2 regions of the Streptomyces sp. NPDC026522 genome follow, and region 2 is predicted to be linked to the other one. Evidence: riboswitches for the same ligand, from Rfam matches in the RefSeq annotation. Region 2 holds a riboswitch; the other holds the start of a gene.
What was found. Region 2 has a riboswitch for ZMP and ZTP ahead of ACZ4M3_RS00930 (bifunctional 5,10-methylenetetrahydrofolate dehydrogenase/5,10-methenyltetrahydrofolate cyclohydrolase). Riboswitches for the same ligand answer to the same signal wherever they lie in the genome.
Positions count from the first base shown of each region.

Region 1: another riboswitch for ZMP and ZTP. It lies ahead of ACZ4M3_RS05560 (serine hydroxymethyltransferase); the one in region 2 lies ahead of ACZ4M3_RS00930 (bifunctional 5,10-methylenetetrahydrofolate dehydrogenase/5,10-methenyltetrahydrofolate cyclohydrolase).

Region 1 covers NZ_JBVHQF010000002.1:226,221-229,960, reverse strand. The annotation lists gene ACZ4M3_RS05560 (serine hydroxymethyltransferase) at 480-1,748, opposite strand; ZMP/ZTP riboswitch at 1,783-1,873, opposite strand; gene rocD (ornithine--oxo-acid transaminase) at 1,983-3,188, shown strand; gene ACZ4M3_RS05550 (glutathionylspermidine synthase family protein) at 3,212-3,740, opposite strand, start outside.
Region 2 covers NZ_JBVHQF010000001.1:221,187-224,926, forward strand. The annotation lists gene ACZ4M3_RS00920 (RNA polymerase sigma factor) at 1-152, opposite strand, end outside; gene ACZ4M3_RS00925 (methyltransferase domain-containing protein) at 378-1,139, opposite strand; ZMP/ZTP riboswitch at 1,221-1,313, shown strand; gene ACZ4M3_RS00930 (bifunctional 5,10-methylenetetrahydrofolate dehydrogenase/5,10-methenyltetrahydrofolate cyclohydrolase) at 1,342-2,232, shown strand; gene ACZ4M3_RS00935 (helix-turn-helix domain-containing protein) at 2,334-3,122, opposite strand; gene ACZ4M3_RS00940 (4a-hydroxytetrahydrobiopterin dehydratase) at 3,260-3,565, shown strand.

The sequences.
Region 1 (3,740 bases), on a different contig from region 2:
GGGCGGGCTCGGCGCCGCCGCTGGCCGGAACCTTCCGCCGGGCGGCGCCGCCGCCGGTCCGCTGCCGCGGTACCGCCCGGTAGCACCCCGACCGGATCCCACCCCGTCCGAGCGACCGCTTTCCCCGTACCGGGGCCGCCGTACCCCCCGACGCGCTCTCCGGCGGGCCAAATCAGCCTCGCCGGCGTTTGAGGCGTGGGCCCGGGCGTAGCCCGGTGCCCGGCGGAGCCGGGTTTCCTGGGGCTCCGCCCCAGACCCCGCGCCTCAAACGCCGGCGAGGCTGGATTGGCGGACCCCCCGCATCAGGCGCCGGGGAGGCCGGATTGGCGGACCCCCCGCCTCAAACGCCGGGGAGGCCGGAATGGCGGACCCCCCGCCTCAGGCGCCGGGGAGGCTGGATGGCGGGCCCCGGTGTCAGGTCAACGCCGGCGAGGCTGGATTGGCGGGCCCGCGCATCAAACGACGGGGCGGGGCGATCGTCAGGACAGGGGGAGGCCCGGGGCCGGGAAGGCGGACATCAGGGTTGAGACCTCGCCGCGGATCGCGGACAGGGCGCGCTCGTCCGACGCGGCCGCCGCGGACACCGCTCGCGCGATCCACTCCGCCACCACCGGCATGTGCTCCACCGACAGCCCCCGCGACGTCAGCGACGGCGTACCGATCCGGATCCCCGACGGGTCGAACGGCTTGCGCGGATCGAACGGCACCGTGTTGTAGTTCACCACGATCCCCGCCCGGTCCAGCGCCTTCGCCGCCACCTTCCCCGGCACCCCCCGCGACGTCAGGTCCAGCAGGATCAGGTGGTTGTCCGTACCCCCCGACACCAGGTCGAAGCCCCGCTCCAGCAGCGCCGCGGCCAGCGCCTTCGCGTTGGCCACGACCGCGTGCGCGTACGTGACGAACGCCGGCTGCGACGCCTCGTGCAGCGCCACCGCGATGCCCGCCGTCGTCTGGTTGTGCGGGCCGCCCTGGAGACCCGGGAAGACGGCCTTGTCGATGGCCTTCGCGTGCTCCTCCCGGCACATCAGCATCGCCCCGCGCGGCCCGCGCAGCGTCTTGTGGGTGGTCGTGGAGATGACGTCCACGTGGCCCGCAGGGCTGGGGTGCGCCCCGCCCGCGATCAGGCCCGCGATGTGCGCGACGTCCGCGACCAGGACCGAGCCCGCCTCCTTGGCGATCGAGGCGAAGGCCTCGAAGTCGATCGTGCGCGGCAGCGCGGTACCGCCACAGAAGATGATCTTCGGGCGCTCGGCGAGCGCCAGCTCCCGCACCGCGTCGTAGTCGATCCGCCCGGTCTCCGCGGAGACCCCGTACTGCACGCCCCGGAACCAGGAACCTGTCGCCGAGACGCCCCAGCCGTGCGTGAGGTGCCCGCCCATCGGCAGGGCCATGCCCATCACCGTGTCGCCGGGCTCCGCGAAGGCCAGGTACACGGCCAGGTTCGCCGGGGAGCCGGAGTACGGCTGCACGTTCGCGTGGTCCACCCCGAACAGGCCCTTGGCCCGCTCGATCGCGAGGGCCTCGACCCGGTCGATGTTCTGCTGGCCCTCGTAGTAGCGGCGGCCCGGGTAGCCCTCGCTGTACTTGTTCTGCAGGACGGTGCCGGAAGCCTCCAGCACCGCCGCGGACACGTAGTTCTCGCTCGGGATGAGGCGGAGCGTCTCCGCCTGGAGGGTTTCCTCGGCCGCGACGAACGACGCCAGCTCGGGGTCGGTCGCGTACAGGGCGGGATGGCGGGGCGCTGTCATGGCGGTCCTCCGGGGTCGATGTCTGGTCTCGTCCCCGCGAGGCCCAGGCGAGCGGCCCTGTGTGCGGTCCTGCGCGCACGACTCCCCCAGAGTCCGTTCTCCGTGCGCCAGTCGCCGTGCGTACCGACCACCTTAGCGGGCGCGCCACAAGAAAGGTTTCTCCGTCCGGTATACGAGCGAACATGGAAAGTGACGCCACCCTCGTCGACTGCCTGACGGACGATCGGAGACCCCGTGTCGAAGACTGCTGATGCCATCCGCACCGCCGACGCGCACAGCGCGCACAACTACCACCCGCTCCCGATCGTCGTCGCGACGGCGGAGGGCGCGTGGATGACCGACGTGGAGGGCCGCAGGTACCTCGACATGCTCGCCGGCTATTCGGCGTTGAACTTCGGCCACGGCAACCGCCGTCTGATCGACGCCGCCCGCGCGCAGCTGGAGCGGGTCACGCTCACCTCCCGCGCCTTCCACCACGACCGCTTCGCGGACTTCTGCACCGAACTCGCCGCTCTGTGCGGCAAGGAGATGGTGCTGCCGATGAACACGGGCGCGGAGGCCGTGGAGACGGCGGTCAAGACCGCCCGCAAGTGGGGGTACGAGGTCAAGGGCGTGCCGGACGGCCACGCCAAGATCGTGGTGGCGGCCGACAACTTCCACGGCCGGACCACCACCATCGTGTCCTTCTCGACCGACCACGAAGCCCGGGACCACTTCGGGCCGTACACCCCCGGCTTCGAGATCGTCCCGTACGGGGACCTCACCGCCCTCTCCCACGCCGTGACCTCGAACACCGTGGCCGTGCTGCTGGAGCCGATCCAGGGCGAGGCGGGCGTCCTGGTACCGCCCGCCGGCTACCTCCAGGGCGTACGGGAACTGACGCGCGAGCGGAACGTCCTGTTCATGGCGGACGAGATCCAGTCGGGCCTCGGCCGTACCGGCGAGACCTTCGCGTGCGCGCACGAGGGGGTCGTGCCGGACGTGTACATCCTCGGCAAGGCGCTGGGCGGCGGCGTCGTCCCCGTCTCCGCCGTGGTCGCCGACCGGGACGTGCTCGGGGTGTTCCGCCCCGGCGAACACGGGTCCACCTTCGGCGGGAACCCGCTCGCCTGCGCGGTCGCCCTGGAGGTGATCGCGATGCTGCGGACCGGCGAGTACCAGCAACGCGCCACCGAACTCGGCGACCACCTGCACCGGGAGCTGAACCTGCTGGTGGGCAGCGGCGCGGTGACCGCCGTACGGGGCCGCGGGCTGTGGGCGGGCGTGGACATCGACCCGGCGCGCGGTACGGGCCGGGACATCTCCGAGAAGCTGATGGAGCTGGGCGTGCTGGTGAAGGACACCCACGGCTCGACCATCCGGATCGCCCCGCCGCTGGTCATCAGCAAGGAGGACTTGGACTGGGGCCTGGACCAGCTGCGGTCGGTGCTCGCGGTCTGAGGCCCGTAGGCCCGTACCCGCGACTACAGGATGACGTGGGGCAGGAAGCGGGCGTACTCGTCCGTGACCGGCCCCGCCGATTCCCGGATGCCCAGCCCCGCCGCCTCTTCCTCGACGACCCACGCGCCGAGCACCACCCGGTTGCCGTCGAAGTCCGGCAGCGGGGCCAGGGCCTGGAACACGTACGTCTCGCCCTCCTCCGCCGCGAACGGCTCCCCGCCCACCGGGTGCAGGGTGACCCCCGCGCCCTCGCGGCCGAGCAGCGGCTTGGCCGCGAAGCCGGTGGTGTGCGCGAGCTCGCGCGGCCCGTCGAGATAGGCGGGCAGCAGGTTCGGGTGATCGGGGAAGAGCTCCCACAGGATCGCCAGCAGCGCCTTGTTCGCCAGGAGCATCTTCCACAGCGGCTCGATCCAGCAGGTGCTGCCGGAGCCGCCGCCGTGGTCGTACGTACCGAGGACCTGCGGGCCGAACTCGTCGGCCGCCAGCCACTCCCAGGGGTAGAGCTTGAAGCAGCTGCGGATGAACCGCAGCCGGTCGTCCACGAACCGGCCG
Region 2 (3,740 bases):
CACTGGTCCACCGGGATGCGGCCGGCCTCGAAGGCCTGACGCACATCGTCACCGTTGATGTGACCCTGCTCGCGGCCGCGCTCGACGAGCGCGACGAGGGCCTCCGATTCGGCGATCTCCGGAGGGAACGTACGGGACGGGCTGAGCGACACAAGGAGCCTCTCGTTGCGAACAAATAAGGGGTGGGCGGGACATCATCGCGCGAACTCGGGAAACAGACCCCAGGGGGCTCTGTATTCCGGGCCGCGCGAGGACACCTGTCGGTTCATCGCACGCCCGAGTCGATTCGTTACGCGCTGAATTGAGTGACCTGCGCCACGCTGTGGCCGCGCAACCCGATCGGGCCCCGATCCGTCCGCCCTCCTCCCGCCCTCCGCTCAGCCCGATTTACGGGCTTCGATGAGAAAACGGGCGGTATGTGCGACGAACGAGCCTTCACGCTCGATCCGTTCGTGCAGCTCGCGCAGCCGGTCGCGGTAGCGCCCGACCGTGAAGCCCGGCACCATCCAGATCACCTTCCTCAAGAAGTAGATCACGGCTCCGACGTCGTGGAACTCCGTGCGCAGCCGCTCCGCGCGCAGATCGGCGATTTCCAGGCCGGCGGCCCGTGCCCCGGCGACGGCGGCGTCCGGGTGCCGGGCCCGCCGCACGTCCTCCGGCTGCGGCCCGAGGAAGTACTCCACCAGCTCGAAGACGCTGGCCGGACCGACCTGCTGCGAGAAGTACGTGCCGCCCGGAGCCAGCACGCGGGCGATCTCGTCCCACCAGACGGTCACCGGGTGCCGACTGCTGACCAGCTCGAAGGCCTCGTCGCCGAACGGCAGCGGCGGCTCGTCGGCGTCCACGACCACGACCGCGCCGAGCGGGTGCAGCAGCCGCGTGGCCTTGGCCACGTTCGGCGGCCACGACTCGGTGGCCGCCGTCAGCCGGGGCAGCGGCCCGGCGCCCGCGAGCACCTCCCCGCCGCCGGTCTGGATGTCCAGGGCGGACCGGACGCCGGCCAGCCGCTCGCCCAGCAGCCTCTGGTACCCCCAGGAGGGCCGCTGCTCGGTGGCCCGGCCGTCGAGCCAGGAGAAGTCCCAGCCGGCCACGGAGACGGAATCCGCCTCCGCGACGAGATCGTCGAAAGTGCGCGTCATGTCCGGATCCTCCCAGCTCGCGCCCGCGTGATCCACCGCTTTCCCGCCGCCCGCCGGGCCCCCGGCAGGTCGACTAGAGTGGGGGCGGGCCGTGACTGGCGTTCGGGTGGATCACCACCGGGGAGCGGCCCGGCGTACTCCGTACGCCTACTGCCGCGCGCCTGGGCGAACCGCGATCCGCAGCGACGCTCAGGAGACCCCCATGACGACTGCCCAGACCCACACCCCGGACCGGACCGCCCGGCTGATGGACGGCACCGCCCTCGCCCGCCGCATCTCCGAGCAGACCGCGGCCCGGGCCGCCGAGCTCACCGAGCGCACCGGTACCGCGCCCTGTCTGGCCACCGTGCTGGTCGGCGAGGACCCCGCGTCCGTCACGTACGTCCGCATGAAGCAGAACCGTTGCGCCAAGGCCGGGATCACCTCCCGCCACGTCGAGCTGCCCGCCGCGACCACCACCGCGGAACTCGTCGCCACGCTCACCGAGCTGTCCGAGGACCCGGAGATCAGCGGCATCCTGCTCCAGCACCCCGTGCCGCACCACATCGACGAACGCGCCGCCTTCGAGGCCATCGCCCCCGGCAAGGACGTCGACGGCGTCACCATGCACTCCTTCGCCGCCATGGGCTTCGGCCTGCCCGGCTTCGTCTCCTGCACGCCCGGCGGCATCATGCGGCTGCTGGAGGAGTACGACGTGGACCTCACCGGCAAGCACGCCGTCGTGGTCGGCCGCAGCGCGATCCTCGGCAAGCCGGCCGGGATGCTGCTGCTGGAGCGCAACGCCACCGTCACCTACTGCCACTCCCGCACCCGCGACCTGCCCTCCCTCGTGCGCCAGGCCGATGTGCTGGTCGCCGCCGTCGGCAAGGCCGAGTTCATCCGGGGCGAGGACATCAAGCCGGGTGCGGTCGTGCTGGACGCCGGGTACAACGAGGGCAACGTCGGCGACGTCCACTTCGAGTCGGCCGCCGCCCGCGCCTCGCTGATCACCCCGGTACCGGGCGGCGTCGGCCCGATGACCATCGCCGTCCTGCTGGAGCAGACCGTCAAGGCGGCCGCCGCCCAGGCCGGCCTCGACTTCACGGAGCTCTGAGCCGCCCCGGCGCGGCCGGTCCGGCCACAGCGGTGGATCCCCGCCCGGGCCGTCGTCGCGGCCCGGGCCGGGACCCGGCAGCCGCCCCGCGCCCGGGCGGTTCAGGGGCTCGGGTCGCGCAGGTACTTCGCCGTCGCCGGGTCGGCCGGCAGCAGGGTCTCGATGGCCAGCTCGGCGACGGTCACGTCCATCGGGGTGTTGAAGGTGGCGATGGACGACACGAAGGACAGGACGTGCCCCTCGTGCTCGATCACCAGCGGAAGCGCGATGTACGCAGCGGCCTGCGCCGGAGCACCGCCGCCGGACCCCTCCGCCACCGGGTACGCCGACACCTCCTCGTACAGCGCGCGCAGCGGCTCCGAGCGGGCCAGCGCGATCTGCCGTTCCATCTGCGCCAGCAGGTGCCCGCGCCACTCGCGCAGGTTGCGGATCCGCGGGGCGAGCCCCTGCGGGTGCAAGGCGAGCCGCATCGCGTTCAGCGGGGGCGCCAGCAGCTGCTCGGACACGCCCTCCAGCAGCTTGGCGATGCCCCGGTTCGCGGCGACCACCTGGTACGTCGCGTCCACCACCAGCGCCGGATAGGGCTCGTACGCGGTCAGCAGCCGCTCCAGCACTTCGCGCAGCAGGCCCAGCTCCGGCGCGTCCAGCGGAGTGCAGGCGTACCGCGGCGCGAAACCGGCCGCCACCAGCAGGACGTTGCGTTCCCGAACCGGTACGTCGAGGTGCTCCGCCAGCCGCAGCACCATCTCCTCGCTCGGCCGGGACCGGCCGTTCTCCACGAAGCTGATGTGCCGGGACGAGGAACCGGCGCGCCCCGCCAGTTCCAGCTGACTGATCCCGCGCCGCTCCCGCCACGTGCGCAGCAGCGCACCCACACTCGCCGAAGTCATGGTCCGACGTTAGGCGGTGGGCTTCGCCGGAAGAAACGGCACGCACCGGTGCGCGGGACCTTCCCCGCGGCGCCCGCTGTGGGAACCTTGACAGCACGTCAGTCAGTGGGGCCGACCGGTCGTGAAGGAGCGTGTGGATGTCGGGCGAGCCGCTTTCCCAGAAGGAGATCGAGGACCGGCTGCGGGAACTTCCCGGCTGGGCCTTCGAGGACGACCGGATCCAGCGTACGTACCGGCTGGGCAGCCACCTCGCGGCGAGCGCGCTCGTCGCCCACATCGCCGTCGTGCAGGACGAGTTGAACCACCACTCGGACCTCACGCTCGGCTACGACTCGGTCCGGGTGTCGGTGAACACCCACAGCGCGGGCGACACGGTGACCGCGAGCGACTTCGCCCTCGCCGAGCGAGTGGAGGCGCTGGCCCCCGCCCACGGGGCCCGCTGAGGCCGGCCCCGGGTCCGGCGCCGCCGGCCGACTACGCCGCGGAGGCCGAGGTCTGCGCCGCCCCCCGCGGCGGCGCCCCGCGCGCCGCGGCGGCCGCCGCCGCCGTCCTCGGCCTGCTCCCGCCCACGGCGGGCACCCTGCTGGACCTGGGCTGCGGCACCGAACGGCTTCGCTG